3 regions of the Paracoccus tegillarcae genome follow, and region 2 is predicted to be linked to each of the others. Evidence: riboswitches for the same ligand, from Rfam matches in the RefSeq annotation. Region 2 holds a riboswitch; each other region holds the start of a gene.

Region 1 (10,525 bases), 380 kb from region 2:
CGGCATGGACAACACATCGGACATGTCCTCGATCAGGCCCGGCACCTTCAGGACGATGCGCCCGCCACCCGATTCGATGGCCCCCGCGGCGATCAGCTGGTTGTTGCGGGTCAACTGCGAGATCAGCGTCTCAAAGCTGAGATTGTAGGTCTGAAACACCGTCGGATCGATCAGAACCTCCAGGAATTCGTCGCGCTCGCCGCCGACATCAACCTCGAGCACACCGAACAGCGCCTCTACCTGATCCTGCGCCTGTTCGGCCAATGAGTTCAGCATCCGTTCGGGTACAGGACCGGACAGAACCGCGGTGATGATCGGGAAAAGCGCGGTGTTGATCTCGACCACGTGGATCGCGCTGGCGTCTTCGGGCAGGTCGGCCTGCACGCTGTCAGCAGCCTCGCGCACCTTGTCCAGCGCATCGTCGATATCGCCGCCCGCAGCGAATTCCAGCTGGATGGCGGCATAACCCTCGGCGGCAGTGCTGGACATCAGGTCCAGCCCCTCGATGGCGCCAAACTCGGCCTCCATCGGCTCTAGCAGCAAGCGTTCGGCGTCGGACGGGCTGATGCCGTCGACCGTGGTCGAGACATAGACCAAGGGCAGGGGCACCTCGGGATTGGCCTCTTTCGGGATGGTCAAATAGGCAATGGCGCCGACCACAAGGATCATCGCAAGCGCAATGATGACCGCCCGGCTGCGCGAAAAGGCCGCGTCGATGAGTCCGTTCACAGATTCGTCTCCGTGGCGTCGGGGACGATATCGGCATCGACCGCTTCGACGGCCTCGGCGTCGGCGGCTGCGGCCTCTTCGTCTTGCGCACGAACAGCGTCGCCATCGCGGACGAAACCCTGGCCGATGGTGATCATACGGACCTTGTCGGCAAGACCGGTCGCCCAGATGCCACCGATCTCGGCGGCTGCGATTTCGATCGGGTGGAAGACGACGATGCCGTCTTCTTCTGTCTTGATGCCCAACTCACCATCAATCCCCAGCGATACGATCGAGGGCTCGACAAAATGGGCCAGCTTTTCGCCGGTCGGGATGACGATGCCGGCAGACACACCGGCGGGGATTTCTCCGCCGGGATTGGGAACCTCGATCTCGGCCAGAAAGGTCCGGGTCGCGGTCGAAGCGGCGGTCCCGACAAAGCTGACAACGCCCTCGATCGTCTGACCGGTGATGAATTGAACCGTCGCCGTCTGGCCAGCCTGTAGCCTGTTCAGAGATTGCTGCGGCACCTGAAACGATACCGTCAGCGGATCATTGTCGACAATCCGTGCGACCTCATCGCCCGCCGATACGAACTCTCCTTCATTGATCGCCAGGGTCTCGACCCGACCGGCAAAAGGCGCGGTGATTGTCAGATTTTGCATCGCCTTATCGGCAAGGGCGACCTGCGCATCGGCTGCCGCCAGAGCGGCCCGTGCCTCGGTCACGCGATCGGTTGTGGCGATGCCACGTTCGCGCAGCTCACTGGCATTGCTGAATTCCCGCTGCGCGCGAGTCTGTTCCTGTCGGGCCTGATCGAGGCTGGCCTCGGCCTCTTCGGTCGATAGCTGGGCGATGACCGCACCGGCCTCGACATTGTCGCCCTTGGCCACCTCGATCTGCAACGCCGTGCCCGACGCCTCGGAGCGAACGCCCGTATCCCGCTCCGGCTCTGCCTGTCCTTCGGCGCGGAAGTTCAGCGTGACCGCCGACGCTTGCGAGTTGCGCACAACGACCTTTGGCGGCTCGGGCTCGACCACAGGCGCGGCGGCGACCGGCTCGTCCTTGATAAATAAACCGCTGCCCATCCAGAGAATGATGAGCAACAGGATAATCCCCGCCAGCCAGACAGACCGCGATGCGCCCGGATCGCTTTCGAATGTCAGCTTGCCACGTTGCGGTTCGGCCGCAGCAGCCTGCGCCTCAGCGATGGTCGTGTCGGCCTCAGGGGTTTCGGTCGTCATCGTTGCGCGCATCCTTCAAAAGCTCTGGATCGACTGAATCGGCCCAAAAAACTGCCTTTACCTACTTTTTTTGACCCTATGGCACAATCCGTCATGGCCAAACACGCGGTCACAAGCGCGTCTGTGCCGCTGACCGGACCGGTGGCGTTGTCGCGTTCGTGCGAGCAAGATCAACCCGCGATCAGGACTTTTTGCCCGTGCCCGATGCGCGATAAGGGCGGTGCGTCAGCCCTCGCGCGGATCGGCCAGGATCGCCACGCGCGCATGCCCTGCGTCGTTTAGCACGCGCGCAGCACGCCACGCGCGCAGCCCGCTTGCGCAGACAAAGACCGCGCGCCGATCGCCCGGCGGATTCAGTGCGGCGACGGAGGCAGCGGGCATTCGCTGCACCTGAGCGCTGGTCAGGCTGGGCAGTTCCGCTGCGTCGCGCAGATCAAAAAGCAGATCATCGGCGGTGATCTGCCCCCAGCCCAGCACCTGAGGAACAGCCGTCAAGGGCTCTTGCGCATCATCAAAGCGAAATCCGGACATGCGCCAGCTTGCCATGTCCAGACTGACAAGCTGACCCAGCGGTGAGGGCCGGTGATCCAGCAGCACCGAAAGGCCCATCTGCGCCTGCAGCGCGCCCAGCGTGGCCACTGCCGGCCCCATGACGCCGGCGGTCGCACAGCTTTGCAGATTGGACGGCAGATCGGGAAAGATCGCGCGAATGCTAGGCGCAGCGCCGCAAAAGCCGCCGACATAACCCTGACGCCCCAGAACCGACGCGCTGATCAGCGGCTTGCCAATGTCACGGCAAAGGTCCGACAGCGCATAGGTCGTGGCAAAGGCATCCGCCGCATCAAAGATCAGATCGGCATCGGCGATTTCATCTGCCGCATTGTCCGGACCAAGCCGAGCGATAACCGGCGTGACGCGGCAGTCGGGGTTCAACGCCGTCAGCGCCTCAGCCGCCACCTGCGCCTTGGGTCGGCCAAGATCGGTCATGCGAAACAGGATCTGACGGTGCAGATTGCTTTCTTCGACCCGGTCCGGATCGTATACCCGGATCTCGCCCACACCTGCGCCAGCCAGCAAAGGCAGCAGCGTTGCGCCCAATCCACCCGCGCCCGCGACCAGAACGCGCGACGCGGCAAGCCGTGCCTGCCCCGCCGAGCCGATCTCTGGCAGGCAGGTCTGGCGGTCATAGCGGGTCACGTGGACACCACGCGTGTGGCGGCGATCCATTCGACGCAGCGTCGTTCGGGGTCATCGGCGGCCTGAATGTCGGTCACGACGGCGGCGCTGTCGGCACCTGCCGCGAACAGGCCCGGCAAGCGGTCCACCGTCAGCCCGCCGATCCCGACCAATGGCACTTCGCCCACCAGACGCCGCCATTCGCGCACCTTTTCCAGCCCCTGCGGTGCCCAGGGCATCTTTTTCAGCAGCGTCGGATAGACAGGACCCAGCGCGACATAGGCCGGTTTGCAGGCAAGCGCGCGCTCCAACTCGTCGTGATCATGGGTCGACAGACCAAAGCGGATACCAGCCCGGCGCAGCGCGGGCAGGTCGGCGCCTTGCAGATCCTCTTGGCCAAGATGGACGAAATCACAGTTCATCTGCAGGGCAATTTGCCAGTGATCGTTGACCACCAGCTGCGCGCCATGGGCGGCACAGATGCTGCGCGCACGCGCAATCTGTCGGCGCAGTTCAGCCTCGGGGCTGTTCTTGAGACGCAGCTGCACCAGCCGCACGCCCAGCGGCACCAGACGCTCTAGCGCGGCCACATCGCTGACGATCAGATAAAAGCGATCGAGTGTTGTCATCATGCCAGCTCCGCCATGCCGAATATGGGGGTCGAAGCCACCGCCATATCGCGGCGCGGCATCAACCCGGCCTGATATGCAGCCTGCCCAGCCGACACCGCCTGACCAAAGGCATGCGCCATGCGGACGGGATCGGCAGACCGGGCAACGGCGGTGTTCAGCAGCACAGCATCATATCCCATTTCCATCGACTGGGCCGCCTGCGAGGGCGCGCCGATGCCGGCATCGATTACCAGCGGGATCTGCGAAAAATGCGCCCTGAATGCGCGCAGCCCATCGGGATTGCGCAGCCCCTGACCAGAACCGATGGGCGCGCCCCACGGCATCAGCACCTGACAGCCCGCCTCGATCAGCTTTTCGCCAACGATCAGATCGTCGGTGGTGTAGGGAAACACCGAAAAACCATCAGCGCAGAGGATGCGGGCGGCCTCGACCAGTCCGAACGGATCGGGTTGCAGTGTGTCGGCGTGACCGATCACCTCAAGCTTGATCCAGTCGGTGCCGAACAGTTCACGCGCCATCCGCGCCGTCGTGACCGCCTCTGCCACGCTATGGCATCCGGCAGTGTTGGGCAGGATGCGGCAGCCAGTTTGGCTTAGCAAATCGCGGAATTTTGCGCCCTCATGCCCCTCGCGCCGCAGCGAAACGGTGATCACTTCGGCACCCGACGCCTCGATGGCGTCGTGCAGGACAGCGGGCGATGGATACTGCGCCGTGCCCAGCATCAGACGGCTTCTCAGATCGACGCCGTAGAACATCTGATCACCCCCCCTGCATTGGCGACAGAACCTCGACGCTGGCGCCCTCGGCCAGTTGGGCATTCATGCGCGCGGCACGCGGCACAAAGGCGCCGTCCACAGCCGTCGCAACGGCATCTGCCGGAAATCCCTGCTCGGTGATCAGGTCATCCAGCGTCATTGCGCTGGTTTCGATGAGGGCGCCGTTCAGCTTAATCTGCATCTGCTGTCTCCTTTGTCAGCATCTGGGCCAGTTCATCCGCCAGGACAGGCGCCATGAGAAAGCCGTGACGATGCATTCCGTTCATGTGAACCCGCCCGTCGACGCGGCGAAGGGCGGGTATGTTGTCTGGAAAAGACGGGCGCAGGCCAACGCCGGTTTCGATCAGTCGGGCCTCTGCAAAGGCCGGATGAATCGCATAGGCGGCGGCCAACAGTTCCATGACCGCGCGGGCGGTGATCGGCCCGGCTTGCGCGGTTTCAACCATGGTCGCGCCGATCATATAACGGCCCTCGCCGCGCGGGACGACATAGCAGGGAAAGCGCGGATGGATCAGCCGGATCGGGCGGGTCAGGGTGACATCCGGCGCGTGGATCATCAGCATCTCGCCGCGAATGCTGCGCAGATCAGGCAGCAGATCAGCCGCCGCCGTGCCACGGCAATCGACGATCTTGTCGCCACGACCCGCCGAAGGCCGGTCGCGAAAGTGCACGCCGCGCGACAGCAACCCCTGACGCAGCGCGGCCAGCGCGGCCCCGGGGTCCAGATGCCCCTCGCGGGCAAAGAACAACCCGCGCACAAAGCGGCCGGCCAGATCGGGCTCCAGATGGGCCGGTTCAACCCAGCGATGTGCGGTCGTTGCACGCGCGAAACGGTCCAGTTCTGCGCTGTCGCGGGGCGGCGCAAGCACCAGCGTCCCGCGCCGGGTGACGGGCGTATACCGGGACCACCAGTCCAGTGCAGCCGCCCCTCGTGTAACGACCAGATCCGGGGCATCCTCACCCTCGCAAAAAGGTGCCAGCATCCCGCCCGCCAAGGCCGAGACAGCCGGCGGTGCATCCGTGGGCAGGATCACCTCGACCGGCAGGCCGGCCCGGGCCAGCGAGGTCGCGGCGCACAGCCCCGCGACACCCGCCCCCAGAACCGAGATCATTCGGCACCTTCCTTGGCGGCCACCTCTTCGGCAGGCATATACAGTGCCCCGCCTTCGCGGAATTTCTCGGCCATCTTGTCCATGCCCTGCTGGCGTTCGGCCTCTGCCCGGATATCGTGGCTGATCCGCATCGAACAGAATTTTGGCCCGCACATCGAACAGAAATGCGCGACCTTATGCGCCTCTGCGGGCATGGTTTCGTCATGCATCTCGCGCGCGGTGTCGGGGTCCAGTCCCAGATTGAACTGATCCTGCCAGCGGAACTCGAACCGTGCACGGCTGAGCGCGTCGTCGCGCCGCTGAGCGCCCGGATGCCCCTTGGCCAGATCGGCCGCGTGGGCGGCAAGTTTATAGGTGATGACCCCGGTCTTCACATCGTCGCGGTCGGGCAGGCCCAGATGTTCCTTGGGCGTGACATAGCACAGCATCGCGGTGCCGAACCAACCGATCATCGCCGCACCGATGGCGCTGGTGATGTGATCATACCCGGGCGCAATGTCGGTCGTCAGCGGCCCAAGCGTATAAAAAGGCGCCTCGTGACAGTGCTTTAGCTGTTCGTCCATATTGGCCTTGATCTTGTGCATCGGCACGTGGCCGGGCCCTTCGATCATCACCTGACAGTCCTTGGCCCAGGCGATTTTGGTCAGTTCGCCCAGGGTCCGCAGCTCGGCAAACTGTGCCTCGTCATTGGCATCGGCAATGCAACCCGGGCGCAACCCGTCGCCAAGGCTGAAGCTGACATCATAGGCGCGCATGATCTCGCAGATTTCGTCAAAACGTTCATAAAGAAACGACTCGCGATGATGGTGCAGGCACCATTTTGCCATGATCGAGCCGCCACGGCTGACGATGCCGGTCACCCGCTTGACCGTCATCGGGATCATGTGCAGCCGCACGCCGGCATGGATGGTAAAGTAATCCACCCCCTGTTCGGCCTGCTCGATCAGCGTGTCGCGATAGACCTCCCATGTCAGATCCTCGGCGATGCCGCCGACCTTTTCCAGCGCCTGATACAGCGGCACGGTGCCGATCGGGACCGGCGCGTTGCGGATGATCCAGTCGCGAATGTTGTGGATGTTGCGACCGGTCGACAGGTCCATCACGGTGTCAGCGCCCCATCGGATCGCCCAGACCATCTTTTCAACCTCTTCCTCCATGGATGAGGTGACGGCGGAATTGCCGATATTGGCGTTGATCTTGACCTTGAAATTGCGGCCGATGATCATCGGCTCCAACTCTCGGTGGTTGATGTTGGCAGGGATGATGGCGCGGCCAGCAGCGATTTCCGAGCGAACGAATTCAGGCGTGACCAGATCGGGCAGTTCGGCGCCGAAAGGCTCGCCGTCGCGGGCGCCGGCGGCTTGCCTGCCCTCGTTTTCGCGAATGGCCACGAATTCCATCTCGGGCGTGATGATCCCGGCGCGGGCATAAGCCAGTTGCGTCACCGCGCGCCCATCCGTGGCTCGCAAGGGCGGGCGTTGCAGCGGAAAGGGCGGCGTCAGGCGGCTGCCCGAGGCAAAACCGTTATCGGCATCGGTCACCGCGCGCGCCGGATATTCCTCGCACTCGCCGCGCGATTGCAGCCAGCCGCCGCCGCGAACCTCGGGCAGCCCGCGCGAAATATGGGTCTCTGCGCCATCGGCGGTGTATGGGCCTGAGCTGTCATAGACGATCAGCGGCGCCTCGCCCGCGACGGTGATTTCGCGCATCGGCACGCGAATATCATGCGTCTGACCCGCGACATGGATCTTGGTCGAGGCAGGCAGCGCGCCAGTGGTGATGGTGGGTGGTAGGTCTTTCATTCCGGTCTCCTCTTTCGAAAAGACCCAAGCGAAAACTTTGGCAGAAAGGGGCCATCTGGCCCAAAGGACCACCCCTTGATGCGATCGGGGGAAGTTGCCCTTCGGTCTTCCTACGCCAGTATCAACTGGGTCAGGTTCAAAGGGTCGCTTCACCGGGGTTTCCCCCTGTCAGCCTCTCAGTCCCCTAGGTGGGACTCCCCCGACGTGGGCGCAGATTGGCGCGAATGGTGGTCGGGGTCAAGCAGGTCCGGCGGCGCTGAACGCGCCCCGGCATGTTTTGCATGAGAAGAACATAAAAAGACGGGCAGCCCTGGGGCTGCCCGTCCGCCTATCCGCAAGCCACGACGGGGGGGAAACTCGTTAAAATAAGGCTCGTCGGATATCGTGCGACAACTGGTTATCTTACATCGGGTTGTGTCGGGCGTTCGCCCATCACATGGGTCAAGGCCGGCAGCACATAACGCTCAAACTTCTGCCGGTCGGGTCGCAGGGCTCCGGGCTTGCCGTGGCCGTTGCATTCTTCGCAATCATGGATCGTGCCCCAGCAATTCGAGCAGGCGCCAAGAGCGGATGCCAACACATCTAGCTGGTGAACGAGCAAGTCGTTCTCGCGTGCCAGCCGCTCGAATTCGACAGGAGCCGGGCGGTCGTGGCCGGGCTGAGGAAAACCCGCCCTCGACCGCCCGTAAATCGCCGCAGTCAGTGCCTGCGCAGTCCGCTGTTCCGGTTCATTCTCCGCGCCCACCGGCAGGGTACGCAAGAACTGAAGGGCGGCGATAAGGGTATCCAGCTGTTCGTTCGGAATGGACATCGTGGGTCTCCCGCTTGGCGCTGTCTGCTGACTTGCTGAGGTCACGCCGTGTTTGCTGAAACCAGTTATCGCCCCATGGCGTGAATCCAGCGTGAAAAGCGCGTGAAAATTCAGGCAGATTCGCGTGAAATTTTACGAATCTTGCGATTTTTTTCGCTGAGATTAAGGAAATCTTCAATTTTATCGGTCTGTGCGACACAAAGCCCGGGCTTCGCGAATCCCGGATCAGACCAGCGAATCAACCAAGAGGCGATGCAGGATCGGTCCGGCGATGGCCAGACCATCGACCGCAGCGCGCGGGCTGTTGAAGCGCATGTCCGTGCCCCGCCTGTCGGTCACCGCCGCGCCCGCGCGCTGCGCGATCAGGCTGCCTGCGGCAATGTCCCATTCCCAGGCCGAGCGCAGCGACAGCGCCGCATCAAAGCGGCCTTCGGCCACCAGACACAGCCGCCACGCCAGAGAGGGACGAAATTCGCGGCGAAACGGCGGCGGCTGGCCTGCCTTCCAGTTCTGCGCCTCGGACACGGCGCGATAGGTCAGCACAGTGGCATCCTGCATCTGGCTGCGCGTGCTGACCGCAATCGGCTGCCCATCCATCAGCGCGGGGCCATCGGCATAGGCGGTATAGATCTGGTCACGCGCAGGCAGATAGACGACAGCCGCCGTAATCCGGTCACCGGTAGAGACCGCCAGCGAATGCGAAAACCCTTCTTGCCCCGCGATAAAGGCGCGGGTGCCGTCGATCGGGTCGATGATAAAGCAATGCTCGGCGTCCAGCCGCGACAGATCGGCCTCGCTTTCCTCGCTTAGCCAACCATAATCCGGGCGCGCCGCGCGCAGCATCAACTCCAGATGCGCATTGACCGCCAGATCGGCCTCGGTCACGGGGCCAGCATCACCGCCCTTGTCCCAGCTTTCGGGATCGTTGCGCCAAAAACGCATCGCGATCTGCCCCGCCTGCCGGGCAGCATCTTCCAGCAGGCGCAGATCGTCTTCAGGCGCCGGCAACCGTCATCCCCCGCACCAGTAGGCTGGGCACCTGAACGGGACGCCAGTCCTCGGCATCATTTCCGGCGGTGATCGTCATCAGCATATCGCGCAGATTTCCGGCGATGGTGCATTCATTGACCGGATAGGCGATCTTGCCGTTCTCGACCCAGAAACCAGCGGCACCGCGCGAATAGTCCCCGGTCGTCGCATTGATCGAGGCCCCCAGCATCGAGGTGACGACCAGTCCCGTTCCCATGTCGGCCAGCAGATCGTCAAAGCTGGCGTCGCCCTGCGTCAGGCTGACATTGGAATGGCCGGGCGAGGGCGCCGAGGTCAGTCCGCGCGTTGCCGAGGCCGTGCTGTCCATGCCCAGCTTGCGCCCCGTCGCCAGATCCAGCGTCCAGCCGGTCAGGACGCCGCCGGCAACGATTTCGCGCGGCAGGCAAGGCAACCCTTCGGCGTCGAACGGACGCGAGGACGGATAGCGCGGGCGCAGCGGATTTTCGGTCACGGTCAGATCCGCTGGCAAGACAGGTTCATCCAGCGCATCGCGCAGCCAGCTTGCCCCGCGCACCACGGCATTGCCGTTCACGGCGGCAAGCAAATGCGCGATCAGCGTCGGTGCGACGCGGCGATCGTACAGAATGGGAAACGCGCCGGTCGGTGGTTTGCGCGACCCGATCCGTGCCAACGTGCGCTGCGCCGCCAGCAGGCCGATCTGCTCGGGGTCGGGCAGATCGCTGGCCCAGACACGGGATTCCCCGGCATAGTCGCGTTCCATCCCGGTGCCCTGCCCGGTAATGGCAACCGCCGACACCGAATGACCGCTGCGCGTGTAACCACCAGAAAAGCCATTGCTTGCCGCCAGCCACATCTGCCGGCGCGAAAATGCCGCCGCCGCGGATTCGACCTGCGTGATACCGGGCTGCGCCGCCGCCGCAGCCTCGGCACGCAGGGCCATCGCCTGCAGCGCATCGGGGCTAGGGTCGGGGGCCGGATCCGTCATTTGCAGGGCAGCGCCATCGCGCGTTTCTGCCAACTGATCCGGATCAGCCAGCCCCAGCATATCGTCGACCGGCGCCTCGCGTGCCATCGCAACCGCGCGGGCGGCCATTTCGCGGATGGTGATGTCGGAATGGTCCGAGGCCGATACGCTGGCTTGCCGCCCGCCGATCAGCACGCGCAATCCGATTTCGGTTGCCTCCGCGCGCTCGGCCAGTTCCAGACCACCCTTGCGGACATCAATGGACACGGATTGCCCGCGGACCGCGATG
Region 2 (10,525 bases):
GATCGCCTGCCAGCCTTGCAGGATCAGGCGCACCGACAGCGGCAGGTTAAAGAACACATGCGCCAGAATGACGCCCTGCCAGCCATAGATGCTGATCTCGGGCAGGCCAAAGGCCCTGAGCCCGTCGTTCAGAAAGCCGTTGCGCCCGAAAACCGAGATCAGCCCCATGATCGCCACGATCACCGGCAGGATGAACGGCGCGCCCAACAGCGTGACCAGCACCGCGCGGCCCGGAAAATCGCGCCGCGCCAGCGCGCGGGCGACGGGCACCGCCAGCAGCGCCGACAGGCTGGCGGAAACGACCGCCTGCCAGACGGTGAACCACACCGCCTGCCAATCCCAACGCCCCAGCCCCGACAGCCCGCCCGCATAGACGGCAACGGCGGTCAGCGTGCCAAGGATCAGCGCAGCCAGCAGGGCAGCCGTGACCGCCCCGCCGATGCCGGATCTTAACGGGAAAACGCCGTCAGCCATTCATCCAGCGCCGGTTTGCGCAGGCTTTCCGCCTCGTCTTCACTGTAGAACAGTGTCTTTTCGGGCCGCGGCAGATCGCGCATGACCTCGGGCCAGTCGGCCTCGGCCAGTTTGGCCGGCAGCGACCAGTTGGCCAGCGGGATCGTCGACTGGAATTCGGGCGTCAGCACCCAGTCCATGAAGGACTGCGCCAGTCCCGGCTGATCGGTGCCCTTTAGCTGCGCCGTCAGCTCGGCCATGAAATAATGCCCCTCGGGAAAGATGGCGGCGTGTTTGGTCAGGTCATCCTCGGCGGCGATATGGTAGGCGGGCGAGGTGGTGTAGGACAGCACCATATCGGCCTCTCCATCGGTGAACATGCCGTAGGATTCAGACCAGCCCTTGGTCACGGTCAGCACCTTGGGCGCCAGCTTTGCCCAGGCCTCGGGCGCGTCGTCGCCATAGATCCCCTGCACCCAGAGCAGCAAGGCCAGCCCCGAAATCGACGAGCGCGGGTCCTGGATGACGATTTTGAGATCATCGGGCGCGTCCAGCAATTCAGCGAAACTGGCGGGCGGATTTTCCAGCCGCGTGTCGTCATAGACGAATGCGGTCTCGCCCCAGTTATAGGGCAGGAAGGTGTCATCGGTCCATTCGACCGGCAGCGACAGATCATCGGTCAGCTGACCATGCGGCGCAAAGAGGCCAGAGGCCCGCGCCCGTGCGGTCACATCGGTGTTGAGGCCAAAGACGATATCGGCCTCGGTCGCCTCGCCCTCGATCAGGATGCGCGGCAGGATATCGCCGGTCACGAATTGCAGATCGCAGTCGCAAAAGGCCTCGAACCCCTCTTCGATCTTTGGGCCCGGGCCCCATTCGCTGACGATATAATCGCCGGCATAGACGGTCAGCACCGGCTGGTCCTGTGCGATGGCGGGGCTTGCAGCCAGCAATGCGGCGGCCAGAATACGGGTGTTCATCCGTGTCCTCCTTTGGTTCAGGTTCCGAAAGAAAGGATCACGACAACCTTCCCTCCGCCGGTTTTTAGGCCGGATCAGGTTCAACGGGTCCGCTATTGCGTCTCAGCCCTGAACGGGCACCCCGAGGTAGGCTTGAATGTAGTGGTTCCCCAGCCGTACGCAAGTCGCTAGAAACAGCCCGAAGCACAGGCAAGGGTACGCATGTCCGATCAGCCCACACCAATGATGGCGCAATATCTGGCGATCCGGGAGGCCAATCCCGGCGCGCTGCTGTTCTATCGCATGGGTGATTTCTACGAGATGTTCTTTGACGATGCCGTCGCTGCCGCCGCCGCGCTGGACATTGCGCTGACCAAACGCGGCACGCATGAGGGGCAGCCGATTCCGATGTGCGGCGTGCCGTTTCATGCGGCCGAAAGCTATCTGCTGACGCTGATCCGCAAGGGGTTTCGCGTGGCCATCGCCGAGCAGATGGAGGACCCGGCCGAGGCCAAGAAGCGCGGTTCCAAATCCGTTGTTGCCCGCGATGTGGTGCGGCTGGTCACGCCCGGCACCCTGACCGAAGAGGCGCTGCTGGAGGCGCGGCGCCACAACTTTCTGGCCGCTTTCGCGCAGGTTCGCGATCAGGCGGCGCTGGCCTGGGTCGATATCTCGACCGGCGCGTTTCAGGTGATGGACTGCCCGATGTCGCGTCTGGCACCCGAACTGGCCCGTCTTGCGCCGCGCGAATTGCTGGCGGTTGACGGATCGGGGCTGGACGATCTGGCAGGTGATGCGGGTGCCGCGCTGACCGGACTGCCGCCCGGCGCCTTTGACAGCGCATCGGGCACGCGGCGGCTATGTGCCTTGTTCAAGGTCGAGACGCTGGACGGCTTTGGCGCTTTCAGCCGGGCTGAACTGTCGGCCATGGGCGCGATCGTCGATTATCTGGAACTGACGCAAAAGGGGAACCTGCCCCTGCTGCGCCCGCCGGTTCGCGAGCGGGCCAGCGGCGCAATGCAGATCGACGCGGCAACGCGGCGCAATCTGGAACTGACGCAGGCGCTGTCGGGCGGGCGCGAAGGCAGCCTGCTGACGGCCATCGACCGCACGGTGACGGCGGCGGGCGCGCGGTTGCTAGAACGTCGCATCAGCGCGCCGTCGCGTGATCTGGCGCTGATCCATGCGCGGCAAGAGGCCGTCGCGCAACTGGTCGAGGACGCCCGTCTGTCCGCCGATCTGCGGGCGGCACTGGCACTTGCGCCCGACATGGATCGCGCGCTGTCGCGTCTGGCGCTGGACCGGGGCGGGCCGCGCGATCTGGCAGCGATCCGGGCGGGGCTGAGCCAGGGCGCAGAGATCGCCACGCGGTTCCCGGCGGATGCGGCGCAGGTGCTGCGTCAGGCCGTGCGGGATCTGACGGGTCATGACGCGCTGATCCAGTTGCTGGACGATGCCTTGGTGGCCGAGCCGCCCCTGCTGACCCGCGACGGCGGCTTTGTCGCGCCGGACTATGACGAGGATCTGGACGAGACCCGTCGCCTGCGCGACGAGGGCCGGGGCGTCATCGCCAGGATGCAATCGGATTATGCGGCGCTGGCCGGCGTGCAAAGCCTCAAGATCAAGCACAACAATGTGCTGGGCTATTTCATCGAGACCACGACCACGCATGCCGAAAAGATGATGGCGCCACCGCTGAGCGAGACCTTTATTCACCGGCAGACCACGGCCAACCAGATCCGCTTTACCACCGTCGAGCTGTCAGAGCTGGAAACCCGCATCCTGAACGCACGCGACCGCGCCTTGCAGATCGAGCGTGCGGTCTTTGAGCGGCTGCGCGAGGCTGTGCTGGAACGCGCGCCGCAGATCGGACAGGCCGCCCGCGCGCTGGCTGAGATCGACCTTGCCGCCGGTTTCGCCGATATCGCGTCGGGCGAAAGCTGGACCCGGCCCCGCGTCGATGACAGCCGCGCCTTCGTCATCGAGGGCGGCCGGCATCCGGTCGTCGAACGCGCGCTGAAACGCAAGGCCGAGGCGTTTGTCGCCAATGATTGTGACCTGACCAGCGGCGACACGCCTGCGATCTGGCTGCTGACCGGGCCGAACATGGCCGGTAAATCGACGTTTCTGCGCCAGAACGCCCTTATCGCGGTGCTGGCGCAAGCCGGTGCGTTCGTGCCGGCCCGCCGCGCCCATATCGGCATGGTCAGCCAGCTTTTCAGCCGCGTCGGTGCGGCTGACGATCTGGCGCGGGGCCGGTCGACCTTTATGGTCGAGATGGTCGAGACCGCCGCGATCCTCAACCAGGCCGATGACCACGCGCTGGTGATTCTGGACGAAATCGGACGTGGCACCGCGACCTGGGATGGCCTCAGCATCGCCTGGGCGGTGATGGAGCATCTGCACGCGGCCAACCGTTGTCGCGCTCTGTTTGCCACGCACTACCACGAAATGACGGCCCTGACCGCCAAGCTGGACGGCGTCGAAAACGCCACCGTCACGGTGCGCGAATGGGAAGGCGAGGTGATCTTTCTGCACGAGGTCCGCAAGGGTGCCGCCGATCGCAGCTATGGGGTGCAGGTGGCGCGGTTGGCCGGCCTGCCTGCATCTGTCGTCGAGCGCGCGCGCGAGGTGCTGGACGCGCTGGAATCGGGCGAGCGCGAGGGGGCCACACGTCCCGCCGCCCTGATCGATGACCTGCCCTTGTTCCGCGCGATTCCCCCGGCGCCCGCTGCCGCCACGCCCAAAGACAACCCTGTGGACCTGCGGATGAAGGATATCCACCCCGATACGCTGAGCCCGCGCGAGGCGCTGGACCTGATCTATGAACTCAAATCCCTGACCGGAGACACCGCATGAGCTATAACACCTTTGGCCGCGAATTCCGGTTCACCACCTGGGGCGAAAGCCACGGCCCTGCCCTCGGCGCGACCGTCGATGGCGTGCCGCCCGGCGTAAAGCTGGACGAGGCCTATATCCAGCAGTTCATGGACCGCCGCCGCCCCGGCACCAGCAAGCACACCACGCAGCGCAAGGAAGCAGACGCGGTGCGCATTCTGTCGGGCGTATTCGAGGGGCTGACGACCGGCACACCCATCCAGTTGATGATCGAAAACACCGATCAGCGCAGCAAGGATTACGGCGATATTGCGCGTGCGTTTCGCCCCGGCCATGCCGATATCACCTATCAGATGAAATACGGCCATCGCGATTATCGCGGGGGCGGGCGATCATCTGCGCGGGAAACGGCGGCGCGGGTTGCCGCAGGCGGTGTGGCGCAGGCGGTGCTGGCGCAGTTGCTGCCTGACCTGAAGATCACCGGTTACATGGTGCAGATGGGCGCGCTGCATCTGAACCGCGAGGCGTTTGACGCGGGCGCGATCAACGACAATCCGTTCTTTCTGCCCGATGCGACGGCGGTGCAGGACTGGTCCGATTATCTGGACGGCATCCGCAAGGATCAGAACAGCGTCGGCGCTGCCATCGAGGTTCTGGTGCAGGGCTGCCCTGCGGGTCTGGGCGCGCCGGTCTATGCCAAGCTGGACACCGATCTGGCGGCTGCGATGATGTCGATCAATGCCGTCAAGGGCGTCGAGATTGGCGAAGGCATGGGGGCCGCCGCAATGACCGGCACCGATAACGCCGACGAGATCCGCATGGGCAATCAGGGGCCGTATTTCCTGTCAAACCATGCCGGCGGCATATTGGGCGGGATCAGCAGCGGGCAGGATATCGTGGTGCGGTTTTCGATCAAGCCGACCAGTTCGATCACCACCCCACGCCGCGCGATCAACGACAAGGGCGAAGAGATCGAGTTGATCACCAAGGGCCGCCACGACCCCTGCGTGGGCATCCGTGCGGTGCCGGTGGCCGAGGCGATGGCGGCATGTGTGATTCTGGATCACCTGCTGATGGATCGCGCGCAGACCGGCGGCGTGCGCGGCCAGATCGGCTAGACGATCCGCGCGTCCAGCACCGGCAACCCGTCGATTTCCGCATGCAGGCTGTCGCCGCGTGTTACCGCACCGACGCCCGCCGGTGTGCCGGTCATGATCAGATCGCCGGGCATCAGCGTATAAAGGCTGGACAGAAAGGCCACGATCTCGGCCTCGGAAAAGATCATCTGTTCCAGCGCGCCGTCCTGACGGACCGCGCCATTGACCGACAGGCGAATGCCCGGCCCGGCGGCGGCGCTGGACAGGGGCGCGATGATTGCCGAATGGTCGAAATCCTTGGCGGCATCCCAAGGACGGCGCTTGTCCTTGGCCTCGCCCTGCAGATCACGGCGGGTCATGTCCAGACCGACGGCGCGCCCGACAATGGCGGCGGCGGCCTGTTCGGGCGACGCATCGTCAAGCTCGGTGCCGATGGCCAGCACCAGTTCAACCTCGTGATGCAAATCCTCGGTGCCGGGCGGATAAGGAACATCGCCCGGTGCTGTCAGCGCATGGGCGGATTTGGTGAAGAAGAACGGCTTTTCCCGGTCGACCTCATTGCCCATCTCGGCGGCGTGGTCGGCATAGTTCCGCCCGATGCAGAAAATGCGGCGCACCGGAAAATCGGCACCATCAAGGGTCAGCGCGGGTTGAGAGATCGCATGGGTCATGATTGTTCCGCCAGAAATTGTTCCACTTCGGCCAGCTTGGGGATCGCATCGCCCGCACCGCGTCGCGTCACCTTCAGCGCCGCCGCAGCCGCCGCCAGACGCAGCGCCGAGGGGATATCCTCGTCCCGGTCCAGGCTGGCAACGAAATAGCCGGCAAAGCAATCGCCGGCGCCCGTCGTATCGACCACATCAACCGCAAAGGCGGGCACCTGAAAATGCCGGTCATCGCGCAAATCGCGATATTCGGCCCCTTCGGCGCCGCGCGTGATCAGCATGCCCTCGACATCCGGATCACCGCCCAGAAGATCGGTCAGCTGCGCGGCCTCGCCCTCGTTCACGGCGATGATCGAGATATGGGGCAGAACGGCGCGCAGGGCGTCGATGTCGAAGGGCGCCGCCGAATAGACGACGCGAACCGAGCGCTTGGCCGCGATCTGTGCCAGTTCGACCTGCAGGTTGGTCTCGTTCTGCATCAACAGGAAATCGCCGCCCTTCATGCGGGCGATGGCCGATTTGAACTGGTCCAGCTGCAAGGTGCGGTTGGCGCCGCCATGGATGACGATCGAATTCTCGCCCTCGTCATCCAGCAGAATGATCGCATGGCCGGTGGCCTGATCGTGGTGCCGAACGATATGCGTGGTATCGACACCAGAGGCGGTCAGGCGGCCGACAACCCAGTCATCGGCGCGGGCGGCTGCACCCAGATGCACCACCGACGCGCCGGCGCGGGCAGCCGCCAGCGACTGGTTGGCGCCCTTGCCGCCCAAACCCTTGTGAAACCCGGTTGCCGCCAGCGTCTCGCCCGGCCTTGGCATATGGCGCAGACGGTAAGCCTTGTCGATATTGATCGAGCCCAGGTTCCAGATGGTCATGTGATCCTGCCTCCGTTTCGACAATCTGGCACAGGGAAGAAGCCAGGCCAGAAAAACGAAACGCGCCCTGCGAGGGGCGCGTTCCCGGTGTCACGTCAAGCCTGAGCGCAACACGCTATGATCCGCGCCTTAGTGCTTGCCCTTGTGGGGCGCCCAAAGCCGCTTGTTGGTGTAGAACAGCAGAGCCGACAGCACGATCAGGAACAGGACCGAAACCAGTCCGACCTGCTTGCGCGCCATCATCTTGGGCTCGGCGGTCCACATCAGAAAGGCCGACACGTCGCGCGACATCTGATCGACGGTCGCGGGGGTTCCGTCCTCATAGGTGACCAGATCGTCCGACAGGGGCGGCGGCATCCCGATATAGCCGCCGGGGAAGGCGGTGTTTTCGTAAAGCACCGTCCCGGCCTGTTCCATATCTTCGCCGGTATAGCCTGCAAGAACGGCGTGGATATATTCCGGTCCGCCGATGCCGTTGATCAGCTGGCTAATCCCGGTGCCGTAGGGGCCATGGAAGCCCGCGCGCGCCTTGGCCATGAGCGACAGATCCGGCCCCATGCCGTCGCCGGTCACGGTGGGGAAATGGTCGGTGGGCAGACGGTCGCGATCTTCGCCCAGTTCGGGGTCGAAGATTTGGGTCAGATCGACCGCATAGGCGCGAACCTGATCCTCGGGCAGCGCAGGGCCGCCTTCATTGGACAGGGTGCGAATCGGCACCTGCTTCATGCCGTGGCAGGCGGCGCAGACCTCGGTATAGACCTGCAGGCCACGCTGAAGCTGGAACTGATCAAAGGTGCCGAACGGGCCTTCGAAACTGAAGGCGATGTCTTCGATATGACCGGCGCCGTGATCAGCAGCGGCTTCGTGATCGCCGTCTTCGGCGTGCTCTTCGTCGGCGGCGTGTTCGTCGGCCCCATCAGCCTCGGCTGTGGTTTCGCCTTCTGCGGCGTCAGCCTCGGGTGCCTCGGCCGTATCCGCGGCGGCTTCGTCGCCCGCAGCCGCGTCCTGTTCGGCGTCGGTGGTCTCGACAGCCGCCTCATCAGCGGCCGGTGCAGCCTCGTCCTGCGCGGTTTCTTCGGCCTCGGTCTGATCAGCGGATTCGTCTGCCGGCACTTCTGCGGCAGCTTCTTCACCGGCAACCGTTTCCTCAGGCGCAACATCTGCGGCCGTGTCTTCGGCTGCGGGTTCCTCTTCGGCCTCGGCTGCGGGCTCTGCGGCAGGTTCTTCCGCCGCCGCATCTTCGGCTGCAGGTTCTTCGGTCGCAGGTTCCGCTGCTTCGGCCTCAGGCTCTGCGGCATCCGCGGCAGGTTCTGCGGCCTCGGCCTCGGGTTCCGCGGCTTCCACTTCTACGGCGTCAGCCGCCGGTTCTGCGGTAACGGCCTCGGTGGCGTCTGTCGCAGGCTCTGCGGCATCGGCTTCAGGTGCCGCATCGGCGGCAGGTGCGTCGGCCTCGCCTGTGCCTTCCGGCACCACGACGGGCACTTCGGGCTGCTCGGTCGTCTGCGCATCCTGCGCCAACGCAAAGCCGGCGGTGCCGATCAGCAGGGCCGAAACGGCCGAGAGCGTCTTGGTTCTCAGAGTCATTCTCGGCTCTCCTTACTCGGCGGGGTGGGCATCAGCCCGGTAGTGTTCGTTGAAGTCCTGCTCGATGGTCTGTGGCATCGGCTCGGGCTTTTCGGTCACACCCAGCAGCGGCAGGATGATCAGGAAATAGCCAAACCAATAGGCCGATCCAGCCAGCGCGATGTAGGGATAGATCCCCTCGGCAGGCATGGCGCCCACCCACATCAGCACGACGAAATCGACGGCCAGAAGCCAGAACCACCACTTGAATTGCGGGCGGTAACGGCCCGAGCGCACGCGGCTGGTATCCAGCCAGGGCACCAGCACCATCACGATGATGGCGCCGAACATGGCCAGCACGCCGAAGAACTTGGCGTCGATGATGCCAAAGCTGAGCCATTCGACCAGCATCACCACCCAGACATCGGCGGTAAAGGCGCGCAGGATCGCGTAGAAGGGCAAGAAGTACCATTCCGGCACAATATGTGCGGGCGTCGCCAGCGGGTTCGCCTCGATATAGTTATCGGGGTGGCCCAGATAGTTCGGCATGAAGCCCACGACCGCGAAGAACACCACCAGAATGACGGCCAGCGCAAAGACGTCCTTTATGACGAAATAGGGCCAGAAGGGCAGCGTGTCTTTCTCGGCTTCTTCCTTGCTGGTGCGGCGCACCTCGATGCCGGTCGGGTTGTTGTTGCCGGTGGTGTGGAAGGCCCAGATATGGACGATCACCAGCCCGGCGATCACGAAGGGCAGCAGGTAGTGCAGCGAGAAAAAGCGGTTCAGCGTGGCGTTGTCCACAGCCGGGCCGCCCAGCAGCCAGGTCTGGATCGGTTCGCCGATGCCGGGGATCGCGCCGAACAGGCCGGTGATCACCGTGGCGCCCCAGAACGACATCTGGCCCCAGGGCAGCACATAGCCCATGAACGCAGTGGCCATCATCGCCAGATAGATCAGCATGCCGATGATCCAGGTGACCTCGCGCGGGGCCTTGTAGCTGCCGTAATAGAGGCCGCGGAAAATGTGCATGTAGACGGCAAGGAAGAACAGCGAGGCGCCATTTGCGTGCAGGTAACGCAGCATATAGCCGCCATTCACGTTGCGCATGATATGTTCGACGCTGGCGAAGGCCATGTCGACCTGCGGCGTGTAATGCATCGCCAGCACGATGCCGGTCGCGATCTGCAGCACCAGGCAGAAGGCAAGAACGATGCCCCAGATCCACATCCAGTTCAGGTTCTTGGGAGTGGGGATCATCAGCGTGTCGTAAAGGATGCCCACCACCGGCAAACGGCGGTTGAGCCACTTTTCAAAGCCTGACTTGGGCTCGTAGTGGTCGTGCGGAATTCCGGCCATAGCGTGCCCTCCTCAGCCCAGTTGAATGGTGGTTTCGTTCAGGAACACCGCCACCGGGATATGCATGTTCTGCGGCGCGGGGCCGCGGCGGATACGTCCGGCAGTGTCGTAGTGGCTACCGTGACAGGGGCAAAACCAGCCACCGAAGTCGCCAGCGCCCTCGCCGATGGGCACGCAGCCCAGATGGGTGCAGACACCGATCTGGACCAGCCATTCGCCGGCTTCGTCCAGGGTGCGATTCTCGTCTGTCGCGGGTTCGCCCGGCAGGTTGGCGTTCTCGGCGTTCTGGTCGATCAGATCGCCCAGATCGACGGCGCGGCCTGCCTCGATCTCTTCGGGTGTGCGGCGGCGGATGAACACGGGCTTGCCCAACCATTTCACCGTCAGCTGCGTGCCGACAGAAAGGGTGCTTACATCGACCTGGATCGACGACAGCGCCTGAACGTCTGCAGACGGGTTCATCTGGTTGACGAGGGTCCAGCCAGCGGCCCCTGCGGCCACCACACCGGTCCCGGCCGTGGCATAATAGAGGAAGTCCCTCCGGGTGCCTGCGTGATCATCTACGTTGGACACGGGTTTTTCTCCAGTTCGGGCCTTATGCTTGGCGGTGCGACAATCCGGCCGCATAGTTTGCAGCCATTTGCCGGGGCGTTGTAGCGATCAAATCCGCGTCAGTCCAGCGGGTTCGCCTGCGTCCTGCGTGGCAAAAGTCGGGC
Region 3 (10,525 bases), 770 kb from region 2:
TGACCGGCAATGCCCTTGCAAACCGCATCTTTGGCAACAGCGATGCCAATGCCATTCTTGGTGAAGGCGGCGATGATCGGCTGTTCGGTCTGGGCGGCGATGACACGCTGAATGGTGGCACCGGCGCCGATACCCTGGATGGCGGGGCCGGAAACGACGCTTACTACGTCGACAATCCCGGCGATCTGGTGATCGAAAACGGTGGCGGGCACGATACGGTCTACAGTTCGATCAGCTTTGATCTGCAGACCGTCGAAGGGCTGGTCGAAGAACTGACGCTGATCGGCACCGCGGCCCTTTACGGCTGGGGAACCGACCGCGCCGACCTGATCCGCGGCAATTCCGGCAATAACCGACTTTTCGGTCGAGGTGGCGACGATGTGATCGATGCCGGAAACGGCGATGATCGACTGGAAGGGGGTGACGGAAACGACTGGCTGGATGGCGGGGACGGCAATGACACCCTGATCGGCAACCTTGGCATTGACACATTGCTTGGGGGGGCCGGCGACGACATCTATCTTCTTGAAGATACGCTGGATGTAATCATCGAAATGCCCAGCAATGGCTGGGATCAGATCTGGATCGACGGCACCATGACCTTGCAGGGCGCCTACCGGAATATAGAGATCCTGGTCCTGCAGGGCACGGGCGATCACGCCGGCAGGGGTAACAACGCGCATAACAGGATCGAAGGAAATGAAGGCAACAATTTTCTAAGCGGCGCAGATGGGAATGACACGTTGCTCGGGAACGGTGGCGATGATGCGTTATGGGGCGGAAACGGCAACGACCGACTGGAAGGCGGCTTTGGGAACGACAGTCTGCAGGGGCAATCTGGCCATAACCTGATCTTCGGAAATGCCGGTCATGATCTGCTGGTTGGCGGCGATGGCAATGACACGATGTGGGGCGGCGACGGCAATGACAGCCTTATCGGATGGGCGGGAAATGACCATCTGCACGGGCTGGCGGGCAATGACTTTCTCAACGGCGCTGCCGGCGATGACCAGCTGACCGGCGGACATGGCGATGACACCGTCCACGGCGGCACCGGGGATGATTTCATCGCGGGCGAAGGCGGGAATGATTCTCTGATCGGTGGCAGCGGACGCGACACGATGGACGGCGGCGATGGAAATGACACGCTGTGGGGCGGCGATGGTGATGACTATGTGCTGGGACAGACCGGAAACGATGCCCTGCAAGGACAAGCCGGAGACGATTTACTGGTAGGCTATACCGGCCATGACACACTGAACGGCGGCCCTGGCAATGACGATCTTTGGGGCGGTGATGGTGACGATCAGCTATTCGGTGGAGACGGGCAGGATACGCTACGAGGGCAGAACGGGCATGATCATTTGCTGGGCGAAACTGGTGATGACACCTTGTTTGGTGGCCATGGCCGCGACACGCTGGATGGCAATAGCGGCGACGACTATCTGGCGGGGCAGACAGGAAACGACCTGCTGATCGGCGGGCCGAACAACGATACGCTTGACGGCGGCGACGGGCATGACCTGCTGTTTGGCGCGACCGGAAATGACACGCTTAACGGTGGCAATGGCAACGACACCCTATGGTCCGGAGGTGGGAACGACCGGCTGATCGGTGGCAACGCAAATGATCTGCTCCGCGGCGAAGCTGGCAACGATACGCTGACAGGCGGCGCCGGTGCGGATGAATTCGTGTTCGAGCGCGGTGGCGGGCGTGACACCGTCACCGACTGGCAGAACAACGTCGATCACCTGCGCTTTCTGCCCAGTACCGGCATGAACAGCTTTTCCGAGGTGATGGGTTATGCCCGGCAGATCAATGGCAACGTCCAGTTCGATCTGCCCGATGGCACGGTCGTGGTGCTGCTGGGCACACAACTGCAGCAGCTGGATGCCGGAGATTTCCTGTTCTGACCCGATCCGACCGTCAGGCCGTTTGGCCCGGCAGGGACTGCATGGCCTCGGCCGCCAGTTCAAAACTGCGCAGGCGCGCCGCGTGCTCGTGGATCTGTCCGGTCAGGATCACCTCGTCCGGGCGATATGTGTCGATCATGCCGGCCAATTGTTCGCGGATCTCGGCAAGATTGCCGACGGCACTGACGCGCAGCGCCTCGTCGACCATCCGGCGCATCGCAGGGGAAATCTCGGCGTCCAGATCGTGGGTCGGACGTGGCAACTTGCCGGGCATGCCGCCGCGCAGCCGGGCAAAGGCCAACTGCATCGTCGTGCGCAGATAATGCGCCTCGGCGCTGTCATCGGCGGCAAACACGTTCACGGCCAGCATGAAGCGCGGCTTGTCGTTGCTGGCCGAAGGGCGGAACTGCTCTCGGTAGATCGCAGCGGCCTGGGTCAGGTCACCCGGCGCAAAATGGCTGGCGAATGTGTAGGGCAGCCCCAGATAGGCCGCCAATTGCGCACCAAACAAGGAACTGCCCAGCATCCAGATCGGAACATTGGTCCCCTCGCCCGGCAGCGCACGCACGGCTGCACCCTCGCGCGGCGGGCCCAGATAGTCCTGCAATTCGACCACATCCTGCGGAAAGCTGTCGGCCATCGGATCGCGGCGCAGGGCGCGGATGACGGCGCCGTCACCGCCGGGCGCACGACCCAGACCCAGATCGATGCGATCGGGAAAGGCCGTGGCCAGCGTGCCGAATGCCTCGGCCACGGTCAGCGGTGCGTGGTTGGGCAGCATGATCCCGCCCGCACCCACGCGGATCGTCTTGGTATGGGCGGCGACCAAGCCGATCAGAACAGCCGTCGCGGCACTGGCGATACCCGGCATGTTGTGATGCTCGGCCATCCAATAGCGGTGATAACCCCAGCCCTCGGCATGGCGCGCCAGGTCCAGTGTGTTGGCAATGGCATCTGCCGCATCGCTCCCTTCGGGAACGGGCGACAGGTCGAGAACGGAATATGGGATCGCGTGTGTCATAGCCGATAGCTAGGAAGTCTGCGCGCGCATAAAAAGGGCCGCCGCGCATGACGCGACGACTTTTTTGCAATATCTGCAATCAGCAGGTCAATCCATCCGCCGCAGATAGGTCCAGGTCGGCACCCTCGCCTGACGTGCAACCGACCAGCTTTCGGCGTCGCCCAGATAGGCAAAGCCGCAATTGGTCAGCACTCGGGCTGATCCGGCATTGTCTTGGAATGCCTCGGCAAAAAGGGTCCGCGCACCATGCGGGTTGGCAGCGACCAGTGCCTCGACCGCCTCGGTGGCAAAGCCCGTATTCCAGAAACCGGGCCCGATCCAGAAGCCGAGTTCGGACTGGCTGTCCTCGAGCCGGGTCAGCGACACGACGCCCAGCAACTCGGCCAGCCGGTTGGCGCTGCCGTCGATGGCCCAAACGTCTTCGGCCCTCGTACCTGCTGCCAAAGACCGCCGGATGAATGCCTCGGATGCGCCGGGCGGCAAGGGATGGGGGATGGCACGGGTGCCCTTGGCCACACGCTCATCAGCGGTGTAATGCGCGATCAATCCCGCGTCGCTGTCACGCAGCGGCCGCAAAATGAAGCGCGGCGTTTCGATCACTGCCTGCGCATATGCCTCTGCTGTCAGATCTTCTATCATCTCGCCCTCCCCAGCGGCATGATAATGCCCCCGGCTCAAAACTCGGGAACTCAACGAAAAAGGGGACCGGTTTGCGCCGATCCCCCAACACATCTGTGTCTAAAACCGGCCGGTTACTCGGCTGCCTCGATGGTGGCGGGCAAGATAGACACGAAGGTGCGACCCTTCAGGCCTTTCTTGAAATTGACCGCGCCATCGGTCAGGGCGAACAGGGTATGATCCTTGCCCATGCCGACATTCTGGCCCGGCCACATCTTGGTGCCGCGCTGACGCACGATGATATTGCCGGCGATGGCTTCCTGGCCACCGTACAGTTTGACGCCGAGACGGCGGCCGGCCGAGTCGCGACCGTTGCGGGACGAACCGCCTGCTTTTTTATGTGCCATGGCTCTTAGTCCTTTTTACCTTTGGCAAGCTCTTTGGCCTGCTTGATCCATTCATCACGTTCGATGCGGCCCGAGAAGGACAGCTGATCGTCCATGTATTCGATCTCTTTCTTCTTCCAGGCAGCAACCTGGTCAAAGTGGTAAACGCCATTCTCGTTCAGCAATTCCTCGAGCTTGGGACCAACGCCTGAAATCTCTTTCAGATCGTCTGCCTGACCGTCACGAGGCGCATCCAGCAGGTTGGCCGGGCGGGTACCGACAGCCGCTTTTTCCTCGGCGGCGGGCGCTTCTGCCTTTTTCTCGGCCTTGGGCGCTGCTCTCTTCTCAGCCTTCGGAGCTGCTTTTTTCTCAGCCTTGGGCTCGGCCTTCTTGGCAGCCGGCTTGGCCTCGGCAGCATAGGCAGCACCGGCGGTGCGGGCGCCGATCGCCTCTTTCACGCCAGATTTGTCGCCGCCCTTTTCCAGCACATCGGTGACGCGCAGCAGGGTCAGTTGCTGACGGTGACCACGGGTCCGCTGCGAGCTGTGCTTGCGGCGGCGTTTGACATAGGTGATGACCTTGTCATCCTTGATCTGGTCTATCACTTCCGCCTGAACGGCTGCACCGGCCACCATCGGGGTGCCCAGGGTCGAGCCGACCATGAGAATATCGTTGAACTGGACGGTATCGCCAGCTGCGGCGGCCAGTTTCTCAACGCGCAGGACGTCGCCCGCCTGCACCTTGTATTGCTTGCCACCGGTTTTCATGACCGCGAACATGCTGTGTCTTCCTTTATCTGCCGCGCCCTGTGGCCCCTGCGATTGCAGGCGTTTCGGGATCGTCCCGCCGTCGGACTGCGCACCCGTTCAATCGGGGTGGTGTTGAAAATAACGTACCGGCCAAGGTTATTCGCCCGGCCGGTCCGCGGCTATATGGCGGATTCGACCCACCAAGTCAAGCAATGCCGGCTGACTTTTCATTTCCCGCGACAAGGGAACCTAACCGTCGCTACGGGCTTTTCTTCCTGCCCAAATGGAACAGCCGATGCAACGATTTTCATGCCCCACCTGCGGACGCCGCGCCTATTTTCACAACCTGCAATGTGTCTGCGGTCAGCCCCTGACCTTTGACCCGGGCGCGATGGCGATGCGCAATGACGGCCCCGCCTGCGCCAATCGTCAATCTCTGGGCTGCAACTGGCTGTCTGGCCCCAGCGGTCATTGCCGGTCCTGTGCCATGTCGCAGGTCGTGCCGGTTCTGAACGTAGGCAATAACCTGCAATTGCTTGACCGGGCCGAACGCGGCAAGCGATGGGTTCTGGCCAATATTGCAAACTGGCACTGGTTTTCTGATGACGATCCGGGCGCGCGACCCCGCTTTCTTATGCTGGCCGAGGACACGGGCGGCCGGACCGAGCAGATCACCATGGGGCATCTGGCCGGCGAGATCACCATCAACGTGACCGAAGCGGATGAGTTGATCCGCCTGCAGCGCCGCCGTGAACTGGGCGAGCAATATCGCAGCATGGTCGGCCATTTCCGGCACGAGTTGGCGCATTTCTTTTTTGACCGGCTATCGGTCGCACCCGATTTCCTGCCCGCCTTTCGCCAGATATTCGGCGACGAGCGCACCAATTACAGTCAGGCGCTGCAGATCTATTACGACACGCCGCAGATGCCCTCGGCGGATTTCATCACACCTTATGCCAGCGCCCATCCGCATGAGGATTGGGCCGAAACCGTCGCGCATCTGCTGCATCTGGTCGATTTCACCGACAGCTTCGTCAGCGCCGGCCTGTCGATGCCCGGCGTACCCGACGACTTCCGCCCCTATTTCGAGGACGACACAGATCGCCTGCTGGACGTCGCCGGAAAAGTCGCAATCGCCATCAACGACATCAACCGGGCACTGGATAACGAAGACCTCTATCCCTTCGTGTTGACCGGCCCGGTGCGCCACAAGATCGGCTGCGCCCATCGCTGGATGAAGAACCACCTGACCGAGGGCGCCTGACAGGCGACATCTTGATTATATAACGAATTAATTATATAAACGATTCGTTATGAATGAACTTGATGCACGCCTTGCCGCCCTTGCCGATCCCACGCGTCGCGCGCTGATTCAGCGCCTGAACGAGGGCGAGGCGACCGTGGCCGAACTGGCCGCACCCTTCGCCATCAGCCAACCCGCGATCTCGCGCCATCTGAAGGTGCTGGAGCAGGCTGGCCTGATTGAAACCCGCGTGGACGGCACCGCGCGGCCTCGTCGGCTGCGCCAGCAAGCAATCACAGAAACCGCCGATTGGTTCGGGCCGTTCTTTGCCGCGTTGGACGCCCGTTTCCGGGCGCTGGACGACGTGCTGGCGGCGATGCCGGATGATCCAGATGAAAGGACCAAGCCATGACAAAGTTGACAATGACAGCCCAGGGCGAACGCGACGTCGTCGTCACCCGCGATTTCGCCGCTCCGCGCGAAAAGGTCTGGCGTGCCGTGACGGATACCCAGTTGATGCGGCAATGGATGACCAGCGATTACGGCGCACTGAAATCGCTTGAGGGCGAGGCGGTGGTCGGTGGCCAACACCGCTTTGTCTGGGCAGGTGAAGACGAGGATCTGGTGATGGTCGCCACCTATGACCTGCTGGAACCGCCGGAACTGATCAGGCACCGCGAAACCTGTCCCCAGCATGACTATATGGAAAGCCTGGTCGAGACGCGGCTGATCGACGCGGGCGGCATGACCAAGATGCAGATGACCATCACCTTCGCCAGCGCCGAGGCTCGCGAACAGGCGCTGAGCTTTGGCATGGCCGAGGGGATGGAGGTGATGTACGCCAATCTCGACCTCATTATCAAAGCCGATACTGCTTGACTTAAGCGGCAACCGGCTGCTTCCTGCAACCTTGCGACAGGGGCGCTTGCGCGAGACCGCAGGCTGAGATGCACCCTAGAACCTGAACCGGATAATGCCGGCGGAGGAAGTCGCGGGGTCAGCACCCTGATGCCTGCCCCGACGCGCCTTCGTCGTCAAAGCGAGGGCATAATGGACAATTCCGCAACCTATCTCACCTCTATGCGCAGGGCCATCTGCGGCGCCTCAACGGGACGGCGCTGCGCATGATCCCCAATATCCTTTCTATCGCAGGATCTGATCCCTCGGGCGGGGCCGGCATTCAGGCCGATATCAAAGCGATCTCGGCCAATAGCGGCTATGCGATGGCGGCGATCACCGGCTTGACCGCGCAGAACACACAAGGCGTCAGCAGTCTGCATCTACCGCCTGCCCAGATGCTGTCGGACCAGATTGCAGCGATCCGCGCCGATATCCGCATCGATGCGGTCAAGATCGGCATGCTGGGCAATGCGCAGATCACATGTATCGCGGCCGATGCACTGGCGGGCCTTGCTGCGCCGATTGTGCTGGACCCTGTGATGGTGGCCAAGGGTGGCGACCGGTTGCTGGAACGTCAGGCCGTCACCGCACTTTGCGACCGGCTTTTGCCCATGGCCGATCTGCTGACACCCAATCTGCCAGAGGCCGCCGACCTGCTGGAGACGGCACCTGCCAAAGACCGCATGGCGATGCAGGCTCAGGCCACCGCCTTGCTGCAACTGGGCCCGCGTGCGGTGCTGCTGAAAGGCGGTCACCTGCCGGGCGAGGACAGTCCCGATCTGTTGGCCACTGTGGATGGGATGGATTGGTTCGATGCCGCCCGCCACCACACCAGGAACACCCACGGCACAGGCTGTACGCTGTCATCTGCCATCGCCGCATGGCTGGGTCATGGCGTGCCACTGCGTGATGCCGTCGCCCGCGCCAAGACCTATGTCAGCAAGGCCATCACCAGCGCTGACGAACTGTCGGTGGGCAGTGGACATGGGCCGCTGAACCACTTTCATCTCAGCGCGATCAGCGGGCAGGCCTGAGGGCGCGGCCTATCCCCGTGCCAGCTCTTCGACCAGCGCCACGAAATGCTCGCCGCGTTTTTCGAAATTCGGATATTGATCGAAACTGGCCGCAGCCGGGGCCAGCAGAACGGTGTCGCCCGGCTCGGCCTCGGCGCTGGCGCGCGCGACGGCGGCCTCCATGGTTTCGACGACCTCATGCGGCGTCTGACCGATCTCCAGCGCGAAATCGCGGGCAGAATGGCCGATCAGATAGGCCTTGGTCACGCGCCCCAAATGCGGCTGCAGCGCCGTGATCCCACCCTCCTTGCCCAACCCTCCGACGATCCAGCGGATCCGGTCAAATGCTTGCAGCGCCTTGGCGGCCGCGTCGATATTGGTGGCCTTGCTGTCATTGACGTAACGCACGCCGCCCAATTCGGCGACCGTCTGGCTGCGATGCGGCAAGCCGGCAAAGCTGTGAAACGCCGCCTCGATCTCGCGCGGGGCCAGCCCGACGGCGCGGCAGGCCGCATAGGCGGCACAAGCATTCTGATGATTATGCGCGCCGGGCAGTCCAGTGATCTCGCGCAGATCAAGCGAGGCCACCTGCCGCCCCTTGCGATATTCCGAGAGAAAGCCCTTACGCGCAAAGACCGACCAGCCGGGGCCGTCCAGCTTGCTGTCAGACGACACACGGATCACGCGATCATCAGCCGGCGCCATAGAGAGCTGATTGGCCAGATAAAGGCCCTCGACCTCGTCCACCCCGACCACGGCACGATCCGGTCCACCTTCGGCAAACAGCCGGCGCTTGGCGGCGAAATAACCGCCCAGCCCGCCGTGACGGTCAAGATGATCGGGCGAAAGATTGGTGAAAACGGCAACATCGGGCGTCAGCGCACGCGCCAGTTCGGTCTGATAGCTGGACAATTCCAGCACCACGACCTCGCCGTCGATGGCGGGTTCCAGCGACAGGACGCCGGTGCCGATATTGCCGCCCATCTGCGCGGGCCGGCCGACCTGGGTCAGCACATGGTGGATCAGCGCCGTCGTCGTGGATTTTCCGTTCGATCCGGTCACCGCAATGACGCGCGGGGTGCGGTCGAAATGGTTCCAGTCTTCGGTGGCAAAGCTGCGAAAGAACAGGCCAATATCATTGTCGATCGGCACACCCAGCCGCAGCGCCATCTCGATCACCGGATGCGGTTTGGGGTAAAGATGCGGGATGCCGGGGCTGGTGATCAGGGTGCTGACACCGACCCAGGCGGCATCTCTGGTCAGATCGACGATCTCCAGCCCCTCGGCCTCGGCGGCCTGCCGCGTATCGACGCCGTCATCCCATGCGCTGACTTTGGCACCGCCCGCAGCAAGCGCGGCAGCGGTGGCCTTGCCCGAGCGACCAAGGCCAAGCACGGCAATGGTCTGGTTTTCGACGTCTTGGACGGGGATCATGTCATGCCCTTTTTAAACTGTCGGACCGGGGGCTGTCTGCCCCACCGACGCCCGAGGATATTTGCCGCCCAATGCAGTCGCAAGGCGCGTTGCAGATCAGGGTCCGATGCAGCGGATCAGGCTGCCATCAAGATCTATGACCGCAAACATGCGCAGATCGTCGGTGATCCGCTGCAAGCCGGTCAGGCGGGGAATACCGTCGGAAGGCAGGCCAATCGCGGCATAGTCTTGCAGCAGCGCGTTCAGATCATCGGTGCGGAAACAGGCACTGAACCAGCTTGTGGCGGGGTCAAGTTCTGGGTGTGGGAAAAACTCGATGATTGTCTGGTCACGATTGAGGATCATCCAGCCTTCGTCACGGAAGGATCTGGTGAAACCAAGACGTCCATAAAACGCCTCGGTCGCGGTGAAATCGCGGCTTGGCAGGTTGGCCGTGACGGTCAGTGCCATTGCCTCACCTCAACTTCAGCGTTGCCAGACCAATCAGCGCAAGGATCAGCGCGATGATCCAGAAGCGGATGACGATCTGTGCCTCGCCCCAGCCCTTTTTCTCGAAATGGTGGTGGATCGGTGCCATCAGAAAGACGCGTTTGCCCGTGCGCTTGAAATAGATGACCTGGATGATCACCGACAGGGCTTCGACCACGAACAGCCCGCCCACGATGGCCAGAACGATCTCGTGCTTGGTGGCGACGGCGATGGCGCCCAATGCGCCGCCCAGGGCCAGCGATCCGGTATCGCCCATGAAGACGGCGGCGGGGGGCGCGTTGTACCACAAAAAGCCAAGCCCGCCTCCGATCAGCGCCGAGACAAAGATCAGGATCTCGCCCGTACCGGGGACGTGATGCACGCCCAGATAGTCGGTAAAGTCGACCCGGCCCACCGTATAGGCGATGATCCCCAGCGTCCCGGCTGCGATCATCACAGGCATGATCGCCAGCCCGTCCAACCCGTCGGTCAGGTTTACCGCATTTGCCGCGCCGACAATCACGATCATGGCGAAGGGCACGAAGAACCAGCCCAGATTGACCAGCACATCCTTGAACACCGGCAGCGCCAGCATGCCGGTCAGCCCATCGGGCTGCAGCCACATGGTCCAGACCCCGGCAATAAAGGCCAGCAACAGGCCCAGCGCCATCCGCACCTTGCCCGAGACACCCTTGGTGTTCATCTTGCTGACCTTGGAATAGTCATCGGCAAAACCGATCGCGGCATAACCGGCTGTCACGGTCAGAACCATCCAGACAT

The links. Region 2 has a riboswitch for thiamine pyrophosphate ahead of CUV01_RS08915 (thiamine ABC transporter substrate-binding protein). Riboswitches for the same ligand answer to the same signal wherever they lie in the genome.
Region 1: it holds a riboswitch for thiamine pyrophosphate, as region 2 does, so the genes downstream of both, thiC (phosphomethylpyrimidine synthase ThiC) here and CUV01_RS08915 (thiamine ABC transporter substrate-binding protein) in region 2, are expected to answer to the same signal.
Region 3: it holds a riboswitch for thiamine pyrophosphate, as region 2 does, so the genes downstream of both, thiD (bifunctional hydroxymethylpyrimidine kinase/phosphomethylpyrimidine kinase) here and CUV01_RS08915 (thiamine ABC transporter substrate-binding protein) in region 2, are expected to answer to the same signal.

The regions. Positions count from the first base shown of each region.
Region 1 covers NZ_CP025408.1:1,435,204-1,445,728, forward strand. The annotation lists gene CUV01_RS07100 (efflux RND transporter permease subunit) at 1-729, opposite strand, end outside; gene CUV01_RS07105 (efflux RND transporter periplasmic adaptor subunit) at 726-1,952, opposite strand; gene CUV01_RS07110 (HesA/MoeB/ThiF family protein) at 2,178-3,149, opposite strand; gene CUV01_RS07115 (thiamine phosphate synthase) at 3,146-3,757, opposite strand; gene CUV01_RS07120 (thiazole synthase) at 3,757-4,515, opposite strand; gene thiS (sulfur carrier protein ThiS) at 4,520-4,717, opposite strand; gene CUV01_RS07130 (FAD-dependent oxidoreductase) at 4,707-5,648, opposite strand; gene thiC (phosphomethylpyrimidine synthase ThiC) at 5,645-7,450, opposite strand; TPP riboswitch at 7,541-7,661, opposite strand; gene CUV01_RS07140 (hypothetical protein) at 7,848-8,261, opposite strand; gene CUV01_RS07145 (inositol monophosphatase family protein) at 8,487-9,203, opposite strand; gene CUV01_RS07150 (TldD/PmbA family protein) at 9,256-10,525, opposite strand, start outside.
Region 2 covers NZ_CP025408.1:1,811,398-1,821,922, reverse strand. The annotation lists gene CUV01_RS08920 (thiamine/thiamine pyrophosphate ABC transporter permease ThiP) at 1-474, opposite strand, end outside; gene CUV01_RS08915 (thiamine ABC transporter substrate-binding protein) at 450-1,433, opposite strand; TPP riboswitch at 1,466-1,567, opposite strand; gene mutS (DNA mismatch repair protein MutS) at 1,635-4,271, shown strand; gene aroC (chorismate synthase) at 4,268-5,368, shown strand; gene CUV01_RS08900 (fumarylacetoacetate hydrolase family protein) at 5,365-6,018, opposite strand; gene CUV01_RS08895 (ribokinase) at 6,015-6,890, opposite strand; partial or broken gene CUV01_RS20310 (cytochrome c1) at 7,020-7,736, opposite strand; gene petB (cytochrome b) at 8,487-9,809, opposite strand; gene petA (ubiquinol-cytochrome c reductase iron-sulfur subunit) at 9,822-10,382, opposite strand.
Region 3 covers NZ_CP025408.1:2,579,100-2,589,624, reverse strand. The annotation lists gene CUV01_RS19670 (calcium-binding protein) at 1-1,913, shown strand, start outside; gene CUV01_RS12635 (LLM class flavin-dependent oxidoreductase) at 1,927-2,934, opposite strand; gene CUV01_RS12630 (GNAT family N-acetyltransferase) at 3,022-3,573, opposite strand; gene rpmA (50S ribosomal protein L27) at 3,687-3,959, opposite strand; gene CUV01_RS12620 (50S ribosomal protein L21) at 3,965-4,717, opposite strand; gene CUV01_RS12615 (putative zinc-binding metallopeptidase) at 4,983-5,951, shown strand; gene CUV01_RS12610 (ArsR/SmtB family transcription factor) at 6,001-6,342, shown strand; gene CUV01_RS12605 (SRPBCC family protein) at 6,339-6,809, shown strand; TPP riboswitch at 6,838-6,935, shown strand; gene thiD (bifunctional hydroxymethylpyrimidine kinase/phosphomethylpyrimidine kinase) at 7,055-7,864, shown strand; gene murD (UDP-N-acetylmuramoyl-L-alanine--D-glutamate ligase) at 7,874-9,277, opposite strand; gene CUV01_RS12590 (VOC family protein) at 9,374-9,727, opposite strand; gene mraY (phospho-N-acetylmuramoyl-pentapeptide-transferase) at 9,732-10,525, opposite strand, start outside.